3 regions of the Limosilactobacillus portuensis genome follow, and region 1 is predicted to be linked to each of the others. Evidence: riboswitches for the same ligand, from Rfam matches in the RefSeq annotation. Region 1 holds a riboswitch; each other region holds the start of a gene.
The links. A riboswitch is a leader RNA that binds a small molecule or an ion and turns the genes downstream of it on or off. The one in region 1 is predicted to bind thiamine pyrophosphate.
Positions count from the first base shown of each region.

Region 2: it holds a riboswitch for thiamine pyrophosphate, as region 1 does, so the genes downstream of both, PRK60_RS00465 (ECF transporter S component) here and thiM (hydroxyethylthiazole kinase) in region 1, are expected to answer to the same signal.
Region 3: it holds a riboswitch for thiamine pyrophosphate, as region 1 does, so the genes downstream of both, cytX (putative hydroxymethylpyrimidine transporter CytX) here and thiM (hydroxyethylthiazole kinase) in region 1, are expected to answer to the same signal.

Region 1 covers NZ_CP117296.1:862,336-870,188, forward strand. The annotation lists gene PRK60_RS04350 (chloride channel protein) at 1-1,130, opposite strand, end outside; gene PRK60_RS04355 (alpha/beta hydrolase family protein) at 1,363-2,175, shown strand; gene PRK60_RS04360 (PAS domain-containing protein) at 2,179-2,664, shown strand; gene thiE (thiamine phosphate synthase) at 2,756-3,406, opposite strand; gene thiD (bifunctional hydroxymethylpyrimidine kinase/phosphomethylpyrimidine kinase) at 3,396-4,217, opposite strand; gene thiM (hydroxyethylthiazole kinase) at 4,242-5,021, opposite strand; TPP riboswitch at 5,086-5,191, opposite strand; gene PRK60_RS04380 (patatin-like phospholipase family protein) at 5,227-6,081, opposite strand; gene PRK60_RS04385 (LysR family transcriptional regulator) at 6,146-7,030, opposite strand; gene PRK60_RS04390 (flavodoxin family protein) at 7,130-7,606, shown strand; gene PRK60_RS04395 (cupin domain-containing protein) at 7,721-7,853, shown strand, end outside.
Region 2 covers NZ_CP117296.1:90,420-98,272, reverse strand. The annotation lists gene PRK60_RS00480 (L,D-transpeptidase) at 12-662, opposite strand; gene PRK60_RS00475 (NAD(P)/FAD-dependent oxidoreductase) at 1,330-2,322, opposite strand; gene PRK60_RS00470 (nucleoside hydrolase) at 2,447-3,403, shown strand; TPP riboswitch at 3,456-3,545, shown strand; gene PRK60_RS00465 (ECF transporter S component) at 3,608-4,165, shown strand; gene PRK60_RS00460 (ABC transporter ATP-binding protein) at 4,171-5,571, shown strand; gene PRK60_RS00455 (energy-coupling factor transporter transmembrane component T family protein) at 5,555-6,211, shown strand; gene PRK60_RS00450 (magnetosome magnetite crystal formation protein family) at 6,253-6,594, shown strand; gene PRK60_RS00445 (cation:proton antiporter) at 6,629-7,853, shown strand, end outside.
Region 3 covers NZ_CP117296.1:1,052,014-1,059,866, reverse strand. The annotation lists gene PRK60_RS05330 (ArgE/DapE family deacylase) at 1-56, shown strand, start outside; partial or broken gene PRK60_RS05325 (YfcC family protein) at 65-1,579, shown strand; gene PRK60_RS05320 (aldo/keto reductase) at 1,645-2,526, opposite strand; gene PRK60_RS05315 (hypothetical protein) at 2,596-3,003, opposite strand; gene PRK60_RS05310 (dipeptide epimerase) at 3,052-4,107, shown strand; gene PRK60_RS05305 (ribonuclease H family protein) at 4,210-4,896, shown strand; gene PRK60_RS05300 (hydroxymethylglutaryl-CoA synthase) at 4,896-6,056, shown strand; TPP riboswitch at 6,072-6,179, shown strand; gene cytX (putative hydroxymethylpyrimidine transporter CytX) at 6,261-7,421, shown strand; gene lexA (transcriptional repressor LexA) at 7,481-7,853, opposite strand, start outside.

The sequences.
Region 1 (7,853 bases):
GGTGCTTGTTGAGAAGCGGTCAAAAAATAGGCTGCGCCGAGTACAGCACATTGGGTAATTGTTACTCCCGGCATAATTTGGACATAGAGCATTCCTAAAAAAACACCAATAACAGCGCCAAGAGAAATTGAAGGAGTCAGGATTCCTCCATAAGCCCCGCTCTTAATACTAAGAAGGGTCACAACTGCTTTAGCAATGAAACCAAAAAGAAGGGCTAAAATAACGTTTTTATTGATGGCAGTAGTGCTCATTGCTAATTGAGCCAGTCCACGACCATTTCCCATTATTTGTGGGTAGAAAGCAGCAACAATCCCAGTGATAATTCCCATTAGTGGTAGCTGATAGAGAACGTTTTTGGTAACGGCTCGGTGAGCACTTGCCTTCTTAACGCCCAACTTGAAGTAAGCACCCATGATTCCAAGAAGGGGTGCCAAGATGATTACAATTGGAAAGATCCGTAATGAAGGGAAATTTTTGGAGCCAACTAAGTAGTAAGGCTTATACCCCTTAACAATTGATCCAATTAAAGTTGCGATTACCGACATTGTTAAACTAACAGCGACTACTCGAGCGTTAACTTTCTTGTAAAGCAGCTCAATAGCAAAGACGGCACCTGTGATTGGCGCGATATATACCCCTGAGAAACCAGCACCGGCAGCGCACGCGATTAGCATTTTTTGATCTTCTGGATCAAGCTTTAGGTAACGGTTGTTAGCAAAGTACCGTTCCCATTTTTGAGCAATTGCAGCACCAGCTTCCCGTGGAGCCAATTCACGGCCAATGGAATTCCCTGTCCCCACGTAAAAGATTTGTGTAACAACATGGATTAGTGTTTTGACTAGCGGCATTGTCTTACCAGTAATCGCTTTACTGATGCCGACTGGGCGGCAATCTTTTTGAAGAAAATACCAGATAATTGCAGCGATTGCGGAACCAACAAAGACCGAAATAAATCGGTGCCCCGGACCAACAAAAATATCAACCGGAATTCGATTGCTCTCTTCAAAGTTAAGAAAGTATTTTTCTGATAAATCAAGAAGAATACTTAATAGTAGAGAACTAATTCCCACGATTACCCCAAGTACAACCGTAGCAATGACTAAAGGAACATTTTTTGAAATCGACTTCATTCTTCTCTCTCCCATGAATATTTATACCTCGTTAGTTTATAACACCAGAAAGCAGAAATAAAGTCTCTCAAGAGAATCAAGTAATTTAGGTGTATGATAAAGGAAAAAGATCTAGGTGAGTTGAAATGGACAAACAACCGACAAAAAAAGATGCAATTATGTTAATTGTTGTTGCTCTCGCTGTGGCAACCATTCAGGGAATTTGTGCACAGTTAGGTAAGTAGGTGGCAAGATGACGCATTTGGTTAGTGGGAAGCAGTCATTAACTGATTGGCAGCGAGTCCAATTAGCTCAGCTTGAATATCATAACTGGCACTTAGGAGAAGATGTCTTGTTACCAGATGGCCGATTAATTGGTGAAGTGGTTAAATTGATTTGGACGGCTGATGGATTTCGAGCAACAGTAATTCGTTCAGCTACTGCTCCTCAAATAATAGTTCTTTTTCGTGGATCGTCTGGCGTTCGGAAGGGCGATCCAACAACATGGACTAACGAATGGCTTCGGGTTAACTTCCCGATTGGTAATGCAATTATTAACCAGGTTCCTGATGTTCCTCAGGAGTTGTGGACGGCAAGTAAAGAATTTAATCATCTGCTAGCTGTTTACCCACAAATGACCTTTTCTCTTTATGGACACTCGTTAGGATCAATTAACGCCCAATTTGCTTTAGCTAATTGTCACTATCCTGAGCGAATTGGTCGGGCGTATCTTTATGAAGGACCTAATCTTTACTGGTTACTAGATGAACGTCAACGGCAAACAACGACTCTCCTTCGCTGTCAGATATTTAACTATATTGATCCGCTTGATGTGATTGCATTGGGATATATTGATATGGAACATACAATTGGATTGCTTCGGGTAGTTGATTCGATGATGACCAGCCCAATTAATCAGCATATGTGGGGTGGGTATCAATTTGATAAACAACAAAACTTACTACTAGAGAATAATTTTTGGCAAAACAGACGAGCGCAAATTGATCAACGACTGATTAATGCGGTTCAAAAATTAAACCAAAATAATGATGAATGGGAGCGTTAAAAGATGAATTTACCATTTATGGATGACGCCACGATTAACTTTTTCAGTGGTAAATTAACTTTGGCTGAGGTTGATGCTTTATTTCGAACAATGCCATATGAATTAGATTATATTAATGCAGATGACGAATATGTTTGGTATTCACCAAATAGCTGGCGTGATGATCAGCGTCTTCATCAGCGACTTAACCATAATGTCCTTGGTTGTCACCCACAACGAGTTGTTCCAATGGTTAAACAGGTCTTAAAAATGCTGAAGACAGAGGAAAAGGACATGGTTGAATCACCACAGATAATGGACGGTCAACGAACCTTAATTCGGTATTATGCGATCCGTAAGCCTAATGGTCATTATTTAGGAGCATTACAAGTGACAGAAAATGTTGAACATATTTGTCGGCTTTGTGAGCAAGATATCTTCGAACATGGGATTGTAGAGGGACAAGTTATTGATGGTATTTCATCGGCGTCGATTAATGAAAATAAATAAAGCATTTGTAAATTTCATAAGGCTTTATCACGCTAATTGAAATTTACAAATGCTTTTTCGTAGTAAGGGCTCTCAATTTTACGATCAAATACTAATTATTTATCAATGCCTTAATTTCTTCGACGGTTTCCGTAATATATTCACTATTTAAAACCAGTGAAATCATTGATAAGCCAGCAACACCAGTTTTTAAAACCTCTGGAATATTCTTTAGAGAAAGACCACCAATTGCAACTAGGGGATGAGTACTCAGTTTATTTAGTTCTTTAAGTTTAGTGAGGCCCAAGACAGGATCAGCATCGATCTTTGACGTGGTTTCAAAGACGGGACCACAACCTAGATAGTCAATAGCAGATAAATGATTTGCTTTTTCTACTTCAGTAGCCGTGTTGCATGAGTAGCCAATAATTAACTTACCAGCTGCTTCTTTAATTACCTGCTCAATTTGTTCATCATCCTGGCCAACATGAACACCATCAGCACCAACACGCAATGCCATTTGAACATCATCATCAATCAAAACGGGAATTGAGTAGCGTTTTCCCATTTCGACTAGTCGCCTTGCCATGATTAATCGTGCATCGGCAGTCATGGTTGAATTATCTTTTTCTCGATATTGAAATGCGGTAATTCCAGCTTGCATTGCTTCTTCTACTTTAGCGAGGAATTCATAGGAATCATGGTGGGTGTCTTGAGTTCCGCCGACAAGGTATACTTGTAACATTTTTGGATTAAAGTTCATTATTATCGCTCCTTATTTTTGCCCAATGATTTAGTGGACCATGACCGTGACCAACGTTAATGCCTTGCTTAATCGTTGCTTCAACATAGGCCTTTCCAATTTTGAGGGCGTCTTCCATTGATTTGCCCTTAGCGAGTTCAGCAGTGATACAGGAAGAAATAGTATCACCGGTACCATGAGTATTCTGAGTTTGCTTTCGCTTGGCAGTCATCCAAAACGAGTGCCCATTCTCTAATAATACAAAGTCATTTGCTTCACCATCATTTGAAAAATGACCTCCCTTAACCAGGACATTCTTCGCTCCCATTGATTGAAGACGATGTCCAGCAGCTTCCATTTCAGCTTCTGTTGTGATCTTCATTTGAGCTAATTCTTCAGCTTCTGGAAGGTTAGGGGTAATCAAATCGGCGAGTGGCAATAGTTGTTCACGAACCACACTAATCGCATCCTCACTTAAAAGTTTAGCACCACCTTTAGCAATCATCACGGGATCTACCGTTAGTGGACCGAAATTATATTGCTTGAGGTTGTTGACAACGGTTTTGACACGGAGGGAATCCGCCAGCATTCCTGTTTTGCAGGCGCGGATATTAAAATCAGCAGCTAGGGAGAAAAACTGTTCATCAATTAATTTTGGTGGCATTGCTAGGGCATCCTGAACGCCAAGGGTATTTTGCGCTGTTACCGCGACAACAACCATTGTGGCAAAGACACCGCGCATTTGCATGGTTTTGAAATCAGCAGAGATTCCGGCACCACCTCCAGAATCAGTACCAGCAATTGTTAAAGCTTGAGGAAAATCATTTGTCATTTTTATTAGTAACTCCTTTATTTTTTACAATACTGAGAGAACTTCGCTGGATTTAATTGACGCTAGTTCATCCCGGAATTTGACTTGCCATTGGCCAAAGCCACTTGACTCTCTAGCAGCTTTGACTCCCGTGGCAGTAAAAACTGTAGTTGCAGTGCAGGCAGCTGTATAATAATCCTTGCTTACACCGAGATAAGCAGCAATAACACTGGAAAGAATATCACCGCTCCCTACATTAGTTACAAAATAACTAGTGGAAAGCTGATTAATAAAAGTATTATCGCCGTCTGTAATAATATCTGTTTTACCAGTCAGGACGACAATACAGTGATATTTATTAGCGACCGTTTTAGCAATCTCGTGAAGATCCGCTTGCCCACTGCCACTGTCAATTCCGCGTGAATGCCAGTTAACATTCGCTAATGCAGCAATTTCACCAGCATTTCCCCGAATAACAGTAAAGCGGTGGTCTTGTAATAGTTGTTTTGCAAAAGCTAACCGGTAATGACTAGCACCGATCGCAACCGGATCAAGCACCATTGGCTTTTGATTTTGGTTATTTTTGAGGATAGTTGTAATCTCGTTAGCCTGTTCTTCGTGAATGGTTCCTAGGTTAATCGTAATCGCATCGGCTAATTTCATCATTTCTGCTGCTTCTTGAGGTGCGGTAGACATGATTGGTGAAGCACCAATCGCACTCAACCCATCAGCAACCTTATCTGGAGTTACCATGTTAGGGATTGTCAGCACAACCGGGTTTTGATGACGAACTTGCTCTAATAGTTTTAGCTGTAATTTAGTCAAAATCTCACGTCCTAAAAAATGGAGCTACTAGTTAAGTGTTAACTAACAGCTCCATTATTTTTTATATATTGAGTTAGCATTTTCCTTCGCAAGTACTAGCTTAACAGGTTCAAGGGTCCGTATATCTTAATACATCTCAGTCTGGCAAACAGACACCCCTAATGCTGTTTATTAACATACCATTATAATAACATAGAAACCGCTTTTAAGCATTAAGGTAGTCAATTAAACTTGGTAATAGTTGTTCTGCTTCTTGACGCCCAGTTTCGTATAGTTTCCGGATCTTTTTAACGTTACTTTCTACTCGACCAACCTTAACGGGATGTTGGGGTGCAATATTAAAGATTTGTCCGGTCCTTCTAAGATGTTCAATCTGTGCTACTTGTTGGTTATAAACCTCTGGACGAAGGATCCCAGCTTCAGCAAACTGAGGATAGTCTTTGAAATAACGTCGGTATAATTGGCAAACTGGTCGACTTGACGGTTTCTTTCGGTAGCTAACATCGCGAGTACGGATCACAACAATTTTATTGTAGCCTTGTTCTTGGGCGACATCAAAAGGGATTGAATCAGCAATTCCGCCATCGAGGCAAAGACCATCAGGAGTCGGGGCAGGATCCATCATAAATGGCATTGAGCAAGAAGCAATTAATACTTGAGTCAATTTCTCACCCGTTAAGTCCGTAAAGAGTGCTTTTTTACCATCCTGAAGTCTAGTAGCAACAGCTGTGAAATGTGAGGCTGATCTGATATAGGCTCGTTCATCAAAGTTATGCCATGAAAGACCATGATCCTCGAATAGGTAGTTCATGTTGATCACTTGTCGTTTGAAAGGGCGCGTCATAGAAATATAGTCGCGATCATGACGATGGTTAATATTAATGTTTGCTGCTCGACCATATTGCTTTGCTACAAAGTTGACACCATTTAATGATCCAGCAGAAACGCCAATCACACTACTAAATTCAATGTGATTAGCGAGTAATGTGTCACAGACGCCAGCAGTATACTGTCCTCTAAAAGCGCCACCTTCAAGAACTAGCGCTGCGTTATATAGCATTGATTTCACTCCTTAGAATGTTGATAATTTATTGTAAGTCGTTTACCCTATCAATTTCAATCTTCTAAGAATTTTCAGCTTGGTCAGCAAATTCTTGAAGAAATTTTTCCATTACGGGAGTAACGACGGTGTTTTTCCGCCATGCAAGAACATGACCGGTGTCTTTATGTGGAGAAAAGGGGATAAATGTCAATTCGGGATCATGAAATGAATTAATGATCCCTTGAATTCCCAACATATAATAATCTCCGGCTTTCAGCAGTTCATAGGCATTGCTTGGTAAGTTATTTGTCGCCATAATATTTAACTTTGTTTGATCTAACTTTAAAACATCACTAATTTCATCACGAACAATATTCCGGGTGGGAATAATTAGTGGTAGCTTATACAGATCGCTTTTGGTAATCGAATGTTTTGCTGCTAGTTGATCAGATTTCTTGGTAATCAATCCCCACTGCTCATGAACTGGTAAAACAATAAAGTTATACTTGGCAGCCTCCACTGGTTCAATCAACACAGCAAAATCTTCTAAACCGGAATCCAAGCGTTGACGAAGCAAATCACCATTACCATCGTAAAGGTTAAAGCTTACCTTTGGATATTTTTTCTGAAAGTCACTAATAATCTTCATCACGAATTTTGAAACCTTTGAAACAACACAGCCAATATTAAGAACACCAGTTAATTCTTCCTTGGTGTTTTGAAGTTCCTGTTTTGTTTGGCTAAGCAAGGAAGGGATCGTAGACGCACGTTGTTGGAAGAGAATTCCTTCACTAGTAAGTTCCATTCGGCGCTGCTTACGGTCAAATAAAGTTACCCCGAGTTCTTTTTCGAGTTCAATCATTTGTCGGGAAAGAGTTGGCTGAGTAACATGAAGTTGTTGTGCAGCATGGGTAATATTATTCGTTTGTGCTACAGTTAAGAAGTATTTAATTACTCTTGTATCCATAATAGGGGTTCCTCGATTCAAATAGTGAATAGATAACACTATTTTAAGCTAAAATTTGAATAACGTAAATCGATTAGTTTTTGCGAAAGGAAGATAAACATGGTACGAAATGTCTTAATTCTTTACTATTCACAGTTTGGTAACACTGCTAAATTAGCTAGTGCAATTCATCGGCAGACAGGAGCTGATATTCTTCGTCTCCAAGTTCCTGAAGGATATTTCCCTGATGATATGGAGGAAACAGATCAAATTTTTAAAGCTGATAATCAGAATGGTCGACTTCCCCAAATTATCACTGAATTACCAGCATTGGATTATTACGATACCATTCTGGTTGGCGGACCAGTTTGGGACGGTAAGGTTGCCTCCCCAATTATTAGCCTTTTAAGAATGATGAAAGATTATCAGGGGAAGGTAGTGCCATTTAGTACCGGTTGGAGTGATACGGGCAATTATCAAGCTGATTTTGTTGCTCATGCTGGTAAGCTAAAGATTGCTGATGGTTATCACGTTTTAACCCACGCAACTCCCAAATACAGTCCAAGTTCGTTAGCGTCATGGCTTCGAAAATTATAATTCAACTTTTGAATGATTGGACACTTATAATAAGTATTATACATAGTGGCATTTTTCTTATAAGCTAAGAGTAACCAAGAAATTGAATTTTAACTTATTAAGGAGAATGTTTTTATGACGAAGAATGAAGAAGCTGTAAAAAATGATATGTTTGGCTTTGGCGACAAGAATATTGCTTTTGCAAAATATTTTATTGGAACAAGCTATCTTAATGGCTTAGTTTCTCCTGATGACAATATCGATATTA
Region 2 (7,853 bases), 770 kb from region 1:
ATCAGTTGCCTTTAACCAACTATTTCAACTTTTGTCCCCACTGGTAAATTCTCTTCCATCCATTTAGCGTCTGCCACTGACAACCGAATACAGCCATGTGAGCCTGTGGACTTTCCTAACTTAGCAGCTTCCTTTTTATTATATGACCCGTCTGCATTTGTTGGAACACTGTGGAATAAATATTCTCCATGGTTTAACCAGGAAGTATAGTAGTTAGCGCCTTCCTTTAATCGCGCGTTATAAAAACTATTTCCCCGTTCCTGTTGAACATAAAAAGTACCCGTTGGTGTCATACTTTTCATTTTACCTGTTTTAGGATCTTTTTTATAAATCCCACCAGTTGAATACATAGTGTAGATCACGTGATTACCATCATATAAATACGTGCGGTTAGTCCTTAAATTGACCTTAATACACAAGTGCTTAACCTTGCTCAAATCAGGATATGCCTTTGTTTCAGAAGACTTTTGCCAATCAATTGGTGTCCGCATCTGACTGCTAGAATTAGAAGATGCTGCCGACTTTTGTGCAACTGTTTTTGTAACGGTAGTAGCTGCCGTACTCCCCTGATCATTTGCACTAGTTTTCAGGCTGGAATGAACACCAAAAATAGCAATAAGTAGGCAGAATAACGCATAAATAACGTATCTACTTTTTTTCATTGATTTTACCTTACCCCTTTTAATTCAACTACCAATAAAATCATTTCTATTATATTATAGACTATTAGATAATCAATCGTCTTTTTAATGAATAATACGAGGTAACAAAATGCGTCAAAATTTGAAAATTAGCTATCTTACCGCAATTTTCTTTTTTATCGTTGCAGTGATTTGTGCTAACTTAATTTAATTGGAGATCAGCCCTATGCAAAGTATTAATAGTCTTTTTAGCAATCTTTGGACATACATTGTCACCCACAAATGGTCAAAGGATATTCTGCGAGGAAACATCCTCTTTATTTCTCTCGTAATCATCTATGATCTGTGTCATTTTCAATTAGCGATTATCACATGGGGGATCTTCTTTAAATTTTGGATTATTCTCAACATCTGTTACCTTTTTAAATTATTTCTTGATCTATTTTAGCGACCCTAAAATTGAGGAAGCTGGGAATCAAGCTTCTTAAGAGTCCGTATGGCTAGTCGAGGTTCGATTAGAACCGTTCTCCGTTCGTAACTAGACACTAGGGCTCTGCTTGATTCCCGCAATTAGACTCTATAGATTCGGAGATCGCTAAATATGGATAGAGGATGAGAAAAAACTTGACGTTTTTTCCCATCCTCTTTGCTTTTTTCAATCTTCTGCACTTATGCCTAATCGCTGGAATTAACCAATTTTCATTGATGAACTGTGCGTTGCCAGCCGCTTATTCGGGTAAAGTTTCTTAGCAAGGGCAGTAATTGCAGTCGGCGCTTCGCCAAAAGCAGTTGCAATAAGTGCAGTCTTTCCAGGATAGGTAATCCCATCCCCAATCGCATAAACATTTTCAATATTTGTTTGCATCGTTGAATCAACCTTAATCAAGTTTCGTTCTGCGGCTAAATCAAGCGACCATTGATCAAGTGCCGCATTATTGGACGTAAAGCCATAGTTAACCACAAGCCGATCAACGTTCAAACTTGTCATTTCATCGCTTCGCATCTTCTTTAGTTTCAACGTAACGGATCGATCATCTTCCACTTGAAGTTCCTTTGGCAAAAATGGTGTAACCAGATCCACGCTTGACTTCTTTAAAAGCGAAACAGAATGTTCCATCCCCCGAAACTGATCCCGACGGTGAACTAACGAAACCTGCTTAGCTACGGGTTCAAGCATTAAAGCAATGTCAATTGCTGAATTCCCGCCTCCTAGGACAGCTACTCGTTTATTAACAAAGTCATCGCGGTGAGTAACAAAGTAGTGAAGCTGGTGTCCTTCAATTTCATCTGCTCCATCAAGAGCTAATTTTCGGGGCTTAAATGCACCGTTTCCTAATGCAATCACAATTGCCCGGGAATGCGAAATGCGATCAGCACTCTTAACTGTAAACGTTCCATCTGCTTCCTTTACAACGTCCTCAACAGTCTCACCTGTAAACTGGTCAACCGGAGCCACAGCAAGTTGCTTTTGAAGCTGACTTACTAGTTCATGTCCCGTAACTCCCGGAAGTCCCGCAACGTCCCAGATTTGTTTTTCCGGATAAAGAGCATTAACTTGACCGCCAAGTTGGGGCAAACTTTCAATCAATTGGGCGTTTAATTCATGGAGTCCACAATAAAATGCCGCAAACATTCCTGCGGGACCGCCACCAATAATTGTAATGTCATACATCTTTGCCATTCGTAATGGCTCCTCTCTGTTCTTTTTTCTTATTGTAATTGATTTTTACTAAAATTAAAATTGCGGGGTCTTCATCATTTAGCTATTATTGAAATAAATAACTAGCTAAATGGAGGAAAATATCATGGCCACTAAAAAAATGATCTTGGACCTAGATATCGGGGTCGATGATGCGTTAGCTCTTGCGTATGCAATTGCTGACCCACAGATTGACTTAATTGGGATTGTTGCTTCTTATGGTAATAACTTACTAGAACAAACCGCTAAAAATTCATTACAGCTTCTTGAATTACTCGGCCAAGATGTTCCTGTTTTTAAGGGCCTTAGCCATTCAAGTACTACTGATCATTTCAATGTCATGCAAGTCAGCAAGGAGATCCACGGAAGCAACGGAATTGGTGATATTTCACTCTCCGAACCGCGCCATCAAGTTCAAGAAAAAGATGGTGTCGACTTTATCATTGAGGCGGCCCACCAGTACAGCAAAGATCTCATTATCGTTCCTACTGGCCCATTGACAAATCTTGCTGCTGCACTACATCGGGATCCACAGATTAGCCAATTAATCGGTAATATTACTTTAATGGGTGGTGCGCTAACGGTCGAAGGAAACGTTAGCGATGTTGCCGAGGCGAATATCAATCAAGACGCCGAAGCAGCTAACGAGGTTTTTACCAGTCCATTACCAATTACAATGGTCGGCCTTGACGTTACTTTACGGACCCTCCTCACGAAAAAAGAAACTCAGCAGTGGCGCAATTTGGGAACACGGGCTGGAATTGCTTATGCTGATCTTACCGACTTCTACATTGATGCCTATTACCGGTTAGGAATTGATAAGCGTGGCTGTGCAATTCATGATCCATTGGCAGTTGGCGTGGCAATTGACCCATCATTTGTAACCACCCTTGCCCTGCCAATGAAGGTTATTACCAATAAGCATAATTATGCCCGAACAATCGGTGATAAAACACGGCTGAATGAACCCCACCCAAATGTTAAGGTGGCAATTAACGTTAACCAAGAACGATTTGTTTCCGTCTTTATGAACCACCTGACTAATCTTTTAGCTAATCACTAAATTAACTGTCGAAGAACCCATTTTTGTTGTATGATGGTAATAATAAAAGAAAATTATATGTCTGGGGTGCCACTTGGCTGAGATTAGACCCATTGAACCTGTCTAGATAATGCTAGCGAAGGAAGCGCGTTTTTAATCGACCATTTAAGGAACCATGGCATTTTTTGTCACGGTTCTTTTTCTTTCCCCAAGAAAGGAATCATTATGTTTCATCAATTTCATTTAAAGGACATTATTCTCTTAGCAATCATCGGGATCGTTTTTGGAGTGATCTACTTAGCAACTGGTCTGCTCTACAACGGCTTAACAATTGCCCTGACTCCCTTTGGCTATGGACCAATGGCTAACGATATTACATTAGGTATTTGGTGTATGGCTGGTCCGTTAGCTGGTTTTATGCTCCGTCTTCCTGGTGCCTCATTTCTCGGTGAATTTCTCAGTGCCGTTGTGGAGATGCTCCTCGGTGATCAATGGGGTGTGACCACTCTGCTCTCAGGGCTGGTTCAAGGGATCGGGACTGAGCTCGGTTTTACCTTAACGCTTTATAAAATATACAATTGGGTGACCTTACTCCTCTCCGCAACCACTACCACGATTCTGACATTTGCCTGGGACTGGTTCCGCAATGGTTACAGCCATTTTCCATTTTCAATGTTAATTGTGATGCTGATTGTTCGCTGGTTATCAATGTTTTTCTTTACTGGCATCCTTGTTAAGCTCATTGTTAACCTATTAAACAGAAGTCACGTTCTTCCGAGGTAAAACAAATGGAATCAATCGCTATTCAACACCTGACATTTTCATATGAGGACGGTCAGCCGATCCTTAATGACGTCTCCCTTGAATTACCACTTCATACTTCAATCATCTTTAGCGGGTCCGTTGGCAGTGGAAAAACAACCCTGCTGAAGTTGATCGCTGGCTTGCTTCCAAAATATGGTGGCAGCTGTTCAGGAAAAGTTGCCATTCCCCACGGGCAACGAATTGGAATGCTCTTTCAAGATCCAGCGATGCAATTCACGATGGATACCCCGCAACATGAATTAGAGTTTACCCTAGAGAATCTTCAAGTTCCCCACGAAGAAATCAACAAGCAGGTAAAGAGTGCCCTAAGCTTTGTCGGCTTAGAGAAACTTGCTCAGCAAAAACTAACTACCCTTTCTGGCGGTCAATTACAGCGAGTTGCGTTGGCAATTACAATTGCTATGAAGGCAGAGATCATTCTACTAGACGAACCTTTTTCAAGTATTGATGAAGCTAACCGACAGTTTCTCCTTCAAAAGCTGACCCAACTACAAAATGAAAATGGCACAACGATCATTATCAGCGATCACGATCTCCATAATTACCAAAAGTTTAGTCAGCTTGTTGTTCAGTTTCACAATTCTAAAGTCACTCTACTGTCACACCATGATAGTTTGATGCTTTTAGAAAATGCTAATCACCAACATAGGAACAGACTCACCACTAAGGTTCCGCCGCTAACTGCTAATATCGTTATGGAATTAAAAGATTATGCTGTAAGCCGTAATCAAACTTCCCTTATTAGGCCCACCAGTTTAAATATCATTCAGAACAAAATCACCTTATTAACTGGTCCTAGTGGTGCGGGAAAATCAACTCTCCTCAAATCAATTGCTAAGCTAACTCCTTATCAGGGGGAAATAACATATAAGGGGCAAAATATCCAAAAAATATTCCCCGGGAAATATTATTCCAAGGTCGGTCTAATCTTCCAAGAAACTAATCAGCAATTCTTAAACGTTACTGTCGGTGAAGAATTACTGTTAAGCCTCAAGAATGGTCATAATCCGTTTCTAACTCGAAAGACGGTAACAGAACTTTTAGCAATGGTCGGTTTACCTGACATTAGTCAAAGAATTATTTATTCACTGAGTGGTGGTCAGCGAAAACTCATCCAAAACCTTGTCATGTTGGTAATGGGACAGGAAATTTTGCTAATGGATGAGCCTTTTACTGGCCTCGATCATCAATCACTACAAAAGTTACTGGCACTTATTGAACAAAGTAAGCAATCCTTTCCACAAACGTTGCTAATTGTGAGTCACCAATTGGATTACTTAGCTGGCGTAGTTGATTATCACCTTAACCTTACTAATCAGCAGCTTTCATACCAAGGAGGATCACAAAATGAATCCCAGTATTAAACTTCTCCTCCTTCTCCTCATTTCACTTGAGATTAGCTTTACAAATCAGCTTTATGTAAACCTAATTTTGATCGTCTGTCTTTTGCTCGTTCTTCTTTTTCACCACCTAACATGGCGTCGCTTTATGTGGCTAATGCTAATTCCTTTAATTCCTGGAATTGCAGTTCTGATCACTATTGGTGGATATGGTCCAGGGCATAGTTGGCTTACTGGATGGAGTATGGTAAGCCGTTTTTACGTTTATGTTTTTGCTGGTGGGGTAATGACCTTTACAACCTCAACTCTTGCCCTAGCGCGATCATTAGAACAGAACTGTCATCTCCCCAGTAAGTTTGCCTATGGTACTTTAGCAGCATTAAATATTTTGCCGCGGATTAAGCAAACCGTTATCTCAATTAGGATTGCTGGAAGAATGCGCGGGACTAACCTTCACTGGTGGTCACCAACCCTTTACTTCAAAGCAATCCTTTCAGCTATTAGGTGGTCAGATCAACTGGCTCAGGCAATGGAGACTCACGGTTTCCGTGAAGGACAGCCACGGACTCACACTGTCCAAATCCCAATTTCTTGGTCTGATTGGATAATTTTCATCGTTAGTATCATCATTCTTCAAGTTCTGCTAATTGCACTCCCGCAATAGATCAGGCATAATGAAGAAAAATGATTGGAGATTTTTTCATTATGAATAACGATATTAGTTTATCAAAACGAATCATTGGGGCTCTTTCGTACCTCAGTATTCTTTTTCTTCCGGTAATTTTTCCGCTAATTGTCTGGATTGTTGCTGGAAGCGATAATCCCTGGGTTAAACACCAGGCTAAGTTAGCCTTTTGGACGCAGATTTTCCCATTACTGTACATTATCTTCTGCTTCCTCTTCATTAGCGTAGCAGCTTGGCATTCAATAATTACCAACCTAGGTGCATTCAGTGGGATCCTCTTAACCTTTGCACTGTTAATTGCGTTAATCCTCTATATTTACAATATTGCAATGGCAGTGAAAGTTCTTCTTGGTCGTGAATAGTTTAGCAGTCTTTTAGAAGGAGCTGAGTAAGTAAATGAACACGATTTTTACAATCTTTCTATTACTGACTGCCGTTGTCATCGCTAATATCATTCACCTAATTTATCCGAAAATCCCACTATCAATTTATCAGATCGTAGCCGGGATTTTAATGGCATCCCTGCCAACCACCGCCACTGATTTTACAATGCATCCAGAGTTATTCATGATGGCGGTTATTGCTCCATTAATGTTTAATGACGGTCAAAATCAGTCTTTCAGAGTTTTATCAAAAAACGTTAGAAATATCCTGTCGCTAAGTGTCGGCTTTGCGCTTGTTGCTGTAATTATTATCGGGGCAACTCTTCACTTAGCTTTCCCCAAGCTGTTTACTCTGCCGCTTGCCTTTATGCTAGTGGCAATTATTACGCCAACCGATGCTGTTGCTGTCAAGTCGTTAACCACTAACGTAATGATGCCTGAAAATGTTAATACGACTTTGGAGGTTGAGTCTCTCTTTAACGATGCTTCAGGAATCGTTCTGTTGGATCTCGCGCTTGCTGCTTTTACCTCTGGGACTTTTTCACTTGCTCACGGGATCTGGTACTTCTCTTACGTTTTCTTCGGTGGAATCATCTTCGGGGCAATCTTGGGTAACCTTTTGATTACTCTGCGGATGAAATTAATGAGTCGGCACGTTGATATCGGTTCAATTGTGATCCCGATTAACGTTATGACGCCAGTTGTTATCTACTGGTTAGCTGAAGAATGTCACTTTTCCGGGATTTTAGCGGTTGTCTCCGCAGGGGTTGTTCATAGTATTCTCTATGACCGATTACGTTTAACTTCCGCTAAGGTCCAAATGGCAACAAAAACAATCTGGTCAATTATTAGTGATGCATTAAACGGAATTGTCTTTGTCCTCTTGGGATTATTAATTCCTCAAGTAATTGGTCGAACAACACCCGCTAACCTCTTAAAACTAATTAGTCTCTCGGTAGTCCTTTTCCTAATAATGTTAATTCTTCGGTATGCTTGGGCTCGCTGGCGGTTAGTTAACCTCCATTCACCAAAGGAAGAGCTTAACCGTGATAGTTGGTTGCTTGCTCTAGGGGGCGTTCACGGTACCATCACACTTTCTTTAGCGTTCTCCCTACCGATTATTGTTAGCGGTCATCAATTTGCTTTCCGGAACTCAATTATCCTCATCTCGGCATTAGTAATTCTAACCAGTATCATTGTCGGCGCAATTGCCTTTCCAATGATTCTTCCACGAAAAG
Region 3 (7,853 bases), 190 kb from region 1:
TTTATAAGTCAGTCGAATTCTATAAACAAGTAGCTAAGGAATTCTTTACAAAGTAGGTGAGCTTATGGAGAAAAAAGTAGAAAAGAAGCATCGGTTCCATATGCCCTCGGCCTTTACAATTCTTTTCTTGCTGATTGCTTTAATCGCAGTCTTGACCTGGATTATACCGGCTGGGGAATACAAAGTTAATAGTGCGGGAAATATGATCTCTGGTACTTATCACACGGTTGCTAGTCACCCGTAAGGAATTTGGGACATCTTTATGGCGCCAATTATTGGAATGATTGGTGATAAGGCAACTACTGGTGCGATTGATATTGCTCTTTTTATTCTGGTTATTGGTGGTTTTCTGGGGGTTGTTAATAAGACTGGCGCTCTGGACGACGGTATCCGTTCGATTGTGGAGAATTCTAAGGGACATGAAAAACGGTTAATTGTTGTGCTGACGATTATCTTTGCAATTGGTGCTTCCACGTATGGAATGGGTGAAGAAACCCTCGCATTTTTCCCGCTGATCGTCCCAATCATGATGGGAGTCGGCTATGACTCACTTGTTGCTGCTGGGATTATTTTACTCGGGACTAGGGTTGGTGATTTAGCATCAACAGTTAATCCGTTCTCAACCGGGGTCGCTTCTGGTATCATTAAAATTTCTCCTGGATCAGGACTCGGTTCCCGGATCATCTTATTGATCATTGTGACCGCCTTAACGATTGCTTTTGTATTACGCTATGCTGACAAGATTAAAAAGGATCCGACAAAATCATTAGTTTATTCGCAACGAAAAGCGGATATGAAGTTCTTTGAAGTTGACCAGCGGACGACAAAACCACAACCGTTAACCAAGGTTTAAAAGCATGTCCTCTGGGTCTTTGCTTTAACGTTTATCATTATGATTGTGGGGTTAGTTCCCTGGACAAGTATTAATAAGTCCTGGACATTCTTTGAAAGCTTTACTAAATGGCTCACCCAGATTCCGTTCCTTGGCGACTTCTTAGGTGCTGATATGACCGCATTGGGTAGTTGGTACTTTAACGAAATTACAATGCTGTTCTTATTTATGTCAGTCGTCATTATGTTTGTTGGTCACATTAAAGAAACCGAATTTATTAATTCCTTTATGAGTGGGATGAGTGACCTGCTGAATGTTGCAATTATTGTTGCGGTTGCTCGGGGAATCCAGGTTGTTATGAATAACGGTAAGATTACCGGAACAATCCTTCATTGGGGTGAAATTCCTTTAGCGGGAATGCCCAAAGCTGCTTTTATTATCTTAGCCTTTATATTCTTTATTATTCTCTCATTCCTGATCCCATCAAGCTCTGGATTAGCTGCAGCAACGATGGGGATTATGGGTTCGTTGGCTCAGTTTGCCCACGTTGACGGGAGTGTATTGGTTACTTCTTACCAGGCCGCTACGGGATTGATTACTGCAATTACACCGACTGCTGGAATGCTGGTTGGTGCTCTCGCTCTTTCACGGATCCCAATTACGATCTATTGGAAGTGGGTTTATAAATTTATTCTTCTCCTATTCTTAGTAACTTGTGTTTACCTCGCAATCTTAACAGCACTTTAAAAGTAAAGCAGGCAAGTGATCGTCAACCAATTCGATTCCTTGTCTGCTTTTAATTATTCAAATTGCTAAAATTCGCCCGGCTTAGCAATGTAATCATCACGGCCGTTTGGATTTCCAGACCACTTATATTTGTCATACCAGATTGAGTGCTTTTCTTCATCGAGCATTGCAATTGCTTCCATTTCATCCGCGTCTAATTCAAAATCATAGACATCACGATTTTCTCGCATCCGTTCTTCATGAATTGATTTAGGGATAACGATGAAGCCTTGCTGAAGCTCCCAGCGAAGGATCACTTGTGCTGGTGACTTCCCATGCTCCTTAGCAATCTTATCAATCACTGGACTATTTAGTAGTTGACCATTGCCTAGTGGTGACCAGGCTTCCAATTGAATGTGATTATCCTGACAGAAGGCAACGGTATCCGGTTGATGAATTCGTGGGTTGAACTCAATCTGGTTGACCATTGGCATGATATTAGCGTGATCCATTAAATTCTGGAGGTGGTTAACATCAAAGTTGCAAACCCCAATTGCCCGCGCCTGTCCGTCATTATAAATCGCTTCTAGTGCTCGCCAGCTTTCGATATATTTATTAAATACGGGCCAGTGGAGAAGGAGGAGATCAACATGGTCGGTGCCAAGCTTCCTTAATTGTTCATTAAAGGCATTTCGAAGCTGATCAAAGTTCCCTTGGTCCCCGTTAAAAATCTTGGTAGTAAGGAAAAGCTGCTTTCGCTCAATTCCTGAGTCTTTAATTCCTTGACCAACCTGTTCTTCATTTCCATATTGTTTAGCAGTATCAATTAACCGATAATGATTTTTAATCGCGTCAGTAACGACCTTGGCGGTTTGATTAAAGGGAATTTTCCAAACCCCAAAACCAATTTGTGGCATTTCAATCCCATTACTTAGCTTAATTAATTTTTGTTGATTTTTATTCAACATTTTCACCTTCTCAGGTTAATTTTAGCAGTAATTGTTCTGGGTGATGAAGATGAATTATATTTAACTGGTTTATTTCCATTGATAATTCTTTTGGGCGGGTTTTTTAAGGCCAATTACTTTCTTATTGCATTTAACTTTGATTGTTTCTGGACGACTATAATCAGTCGACTGAACCGATCTGGTAAGAGCGGCGGCTTGATTGCTAATGCTTGTCTTGTCATTTTTGGTCATTTCTTGAAAACCTGGCTTGACCTGAATGATAATTGTTTTGCGATTAAGATAATAAATTCGCTGAATATATTTTGCATAATCATAATTACCCGGATCACTGTCGGCATATTCCTGATGCTCTTCAAGGTTATCAGTAAGCTGCTGATTGATCCTTCTTAAAGGTTGTTGCTTAGCATTTGCATTGCCAATATTTAGGATTAGACTAAAAGATAAGACCAATAAAATAATGAACGCTTTTTTATGCATAATGGACTCCTTAGTGACTTGAAAGTGGCAAAGTGTGAGGTGCTTTTGATGAAAGATGAATTAACGATTTCTAAAATAACGACTGAAATGATCAAGATACCTCTGGAGCGACCATTTATTACTCATCTCCATACGGTTAATGCAATCCATGCAATCAGGGTGAAGATAAGATTGAAAAATGGGCTAGTTGGTATCGGTGCCGCAACTCCAAATGAAATGGTTACGGGTGATAATATTGACACTCTTAAGATAATTATTGAAGAGGTAATTGCACCACGACTAATTAACTCTTCTTTGGCTAATGTTGAACCCCTGATGAAACGATTGCATACTGCTGTAGTAGCAAACGGACCAGCAAAGGCCGCGGTTGATATCGCAATTTATGACTTGTTAACTCAAATTTACCACGTGTCACTTAACCATTTGCTTGGTGGGAGTAAACAATCAATGGCGACCGACTATACTATCAGCATTGGTAAGCCAACTGAAATGGTGGAGCAGGCAAAGAAGGCGGTTCAACGTGGGTTTACTGCATTAAAGATTAAACTTGGCGACCATTCCATTGATGAGAATGTGGAGAGTGTTAAGCAAATTGCTCAAGCTGTCGGATCGGACGTTACATTACGCCTTGATGTTAATCAAGGGTGGAGTTATAAGCAAGCCTTGCGAGCTTTCAACATGCTAGCTGACGCGAATCTAAACCTTGATTTTATTGAGCAGCCGCTTCCAGCAAATCAGTTGCGTGAGTTAGCGCTGCTCCGTCAGCAATCAACCATTCCGTTAATGTTGGATGAAAGTGTATTTACACCAGCGGATGCCTTACGGGTAATTAAAGCGGGAGCAACAGATTATGTTAATATTAAATTAATGAAGTGTGGAGGAATCTACGAAGCAACTAAGATTAATCAGTTGTGTGAAAGTGCAGGAATTCCGTGCATGGTTGGTAGTATGATTGAGGCTCCTGAAAGTATTGCGGCTGCGGTAGCCTTTGCTAATGCTCACGCTAATGTTTACTTTATTGATCTTGACTCAGTTTATATGATTAAGAATGATCTCGATTTGGGCGGCCTTAAGCGGGTTGGAATCCATTTATGGCACGTGTAATTTTAAATTTCCTGGCATTATTTTATGATGCTGGGATTTTTCATTTTCCACATTACGTCTAAATTCGTTATAATTAATGTATTATTTTTTTCGAGGTTAGACATGAGTAAAGTATATGCAGTTAGGAAGGGGCGGCACCCAGGAATTTATCTTACCTGGCCAGAATGTCAGCAGGAAATTAATGGTTATCCGGGTGCGGTGTATAAGAGCTTTTCCAGTAAGTCGTTAGCTAGAGAATGGCTTGCTGGCGATGATAAAAGTCAAACAAAAGATAAAGATCATGATGGTAAGCTAAATGATCCAAATATCATTTACCTGTATACAGATGGTGGTTCACGCAATCACGGTAATAAGCCGGGGCAGCACGTTAAGCAAACAGATAAAGCGGCTTGGGCATTGCTGATCAGTAAAGGTAGTCAGCAATTTACCAAGACTGGTGGTGAGTTTGGCGCGACGAATAATCGGATGGAATTAATGGCGCTCCGGAATGCTCTCCAGATTTTAGTAAAGAACCAAAAACAAGAGGACCCAATTATTGCAGTTCTTGACTCACACTATGTCCTAGACCCGATCATGAAGAATTGGTTGAATGGTTGGCAACATCGGGGGTGGAAAACAAGCACTGGTTCACCGGTGGCTAATCAAGAGTTGTGGCAAGAGGTTATTCAATTACTACCACAGTTTAAGCAGCTACATTTTCAATGGACTAAGGGACATGCAAACAACCAAGGCAATGTTATTGTTGATCACTTATTAAACCAAACAATGGATCAAATGGGGGAAGAATAATGAAAATTGGAATTGATAAGATGGCATTTGCAACTACTGACGAGTATATTGATTTACGCGAGTTAGCTCGTGAACGGGGAGATGAGCCTGATAAGTACACGATTGGAATTGGTCAGGATCGGCAGGCAGTTGTTCCACCAACTCAAGATATTGTCACTTTGGGAGCAGCAGCAGCCAAGAAGCTATTATCCGAAGATGACAAAAAACATCTTTCCACTGTGATTGTAGCTACTGAATCGGGGATTGATAATTCTAAGGCAAGTGCCATTTATATCAAACATCTTTTGGAACTGGATGATTTTACCCGTGCAGTTGAATTAAAGGAAGCCTGTTATTCAGCAACGGCAGGGATTCAGTTTGCTAAGGGATTAGTTGCGATGAATCCTCAGTCGACAGTCTTAGTAATTGCAGCTGATATTGCTCGTTATGGGTTGAAAACACCTGGTGAGGTTACCCAAGGAGCTGGGGCAGTCGCAATGTTGATTTCTGCTGACCCTCACATCTTGGCTCTTGAGGATACTACGGTTTCATATACAAAGGATGTTATGGATTTTTGGCGGCCGCTTTACGCAACCGAAGCACATGTGGATGGCAAATACTCGACTAATGTTTACATTGACTTTTTCCTCCAATGCTGGCAACGCTATCAACAAATGACCGGACGCCAATTAGATGATTTTGCTGCCTTAACTTTCCACTTGCCATTTACCAAGATGGGGAAGAAGGCATTGGAGGCGCTTCTCAAGGACAATCAATCACCGGTTGCTAATAAATTGCGTGAGCAGCTGACCGCAAGTCAAAAGTACTGTCGTGAGGTAGGAAACCTCTATACTGGTTCACTTTACCTTGGAGTAATGTCACTCTTACAAAATGGTCAAGTTAATCCTGGGGACCGGATTGGTCTCTTTAGTTACGGTTCCGGAGCAGAAGGTGAATTCTACAGTGGGATTCTTCAGCCTCACTTTGAAAAATACTTGAGTGACGTTAAGGATGATCTAGCAAATCATCATCAGGTTTCAATTGCTGAATATGAGAAGCAGTTCAATTCACAACTGGGGATGAACCCGGATGATGTTGAATTAGATTGGCAATCAGATCCAGCACCGTTTATATTAAAGGGTCAAAAGGAACACAAACGGATTTATCAGGAAAAGAAATAAAGTGTTACAATATAATTAACACAAACGGGGAGCTTGTATAACAGGCTGAGAGGAAGATGTGATCTTCGACCCATGGGACCTGATTTGGATAATGCCAACGGAGGGAATTCAGTTAAGAATTTTAGAATCGATCAGGTAGGTGCCTGGTCGATTTTTCTTTATCAAGATCAAGTTTCGCTAATCAATAAAAGGATGGTGAAACTGATGCAACATAAGACATCACTGGTAGAAAATGGAATGATTTGGTGCGGCGCGGGAATATCAATTGCAGAGATTTTGACAGGAACTTACTTAGCGCCATTGGGAATGGTTAAAGGAATAACAGCCATTATCTTAGGTCATTTAATTGGCTGTGGGTTGCTTTTCCTTGCTGGAATAATCGGTGGCCAGTTGCGGATTAGTGCGATGGAATCGGTAAAAATCAGTTTTGGCCAATTTGGTGGAATCTTTTTTGCTAGTCTAAATGTTTTACAACTGATTGGCTGGACGGGAATCATGATTTATGATGGATCGCTGGCGGCTAATGGCCTTTGGAAGTTAGGCCAACCATTATGGTGCGGATTGATTGGATTCCTAATTATAGTGTGGTTAATTATCGGGATTCGTCGCTTAAGATGGCTGAACACCATTGCTTTAACTGCTTTATTACTTTTGACGATTTGGTTGTGCTATTTAATTTTTGCAGAGCCACATGTTAATAGCCACTTGGGGACACTATCATTTGGGCAAGGATTAGAATTGGCCGTTTCAATGCCCCTATCCTGGCTTCCTTTAATTTCTGATTATACTTCTGTTGCCCAAAAACCGATCCAAGCGAGTGGAGTTAGTGCGTTCACTTATGGTGTCATTAGCTGTTGGATGGCAATTATTGGTCTTGGCTCAACTCTATTAACCGGGCAGACAGATATTGCCAAAATAATGGTCGGTGCTGGTGTTGGAATTAGCGGATTAATTATTGTTCTCCTCTCAACGGTTACAACCACGTTTATGGATGCTTATTCTGCAGGAGTATCTGCGCAAACATTAAAGGTTAAGTGGTCCTCACGTTTAACGGCGATTATTGTAACCGTTATTGGAAGTGCTGGTGCAATTATTTTGCCGATGGATAATTTTAGTAACTTCCTTTATATCATTAGCTCAGTCTTTACCCCGATGATTGCCATTCAGATTATGGATCGCTTTGTTCTTCGGCTTGACAATAAGGATCGCTGGATTAGTTGGAATCATTTTATCTTATGGCTAATTGGTTTTATAGTATACCGCTGCTTAATGTTAGTAGATCTTCCCGTAGGAAATACGTTGCCCGATATTTTAATTGTGATCTTTTTGGTGTGGATTGTCGATCACAAAAAAAGGCAGGAATGAACAAAATTATTAGTTCATTCCTACCCTCAATAAAGAAACATTGCTAATTAAAGGGAAGTTTAGAAAATGTGGTCACGGTATAGACCAATAACCTTGCCAAGAATAGTAACGTTATCCAGATAAATAGGCGCCATTGCATCGTTCTCAGGTTGAAGGCGGAATCGGTGATTCTCTGGCTCTTTATAGAACCGTTTGCAAGTAGCTTCATTATCACTTGTCATTGCAATCACAATCTCACCATCTTTAGCGGTTGATTGCTTACGAACAATTACGTCATCACCATCAAGAATTCCGGCTTTGATCATGCTAGTACCGTGAATTTTTAACATGAATAATCCAGATGCATCTTTAATTGAAGGTGGTAGGGGAAAATAATCTGTGGTGTCTTCTACTGCTAAGATAGGCTGTCCTGCGGTAACAACACCGATCATT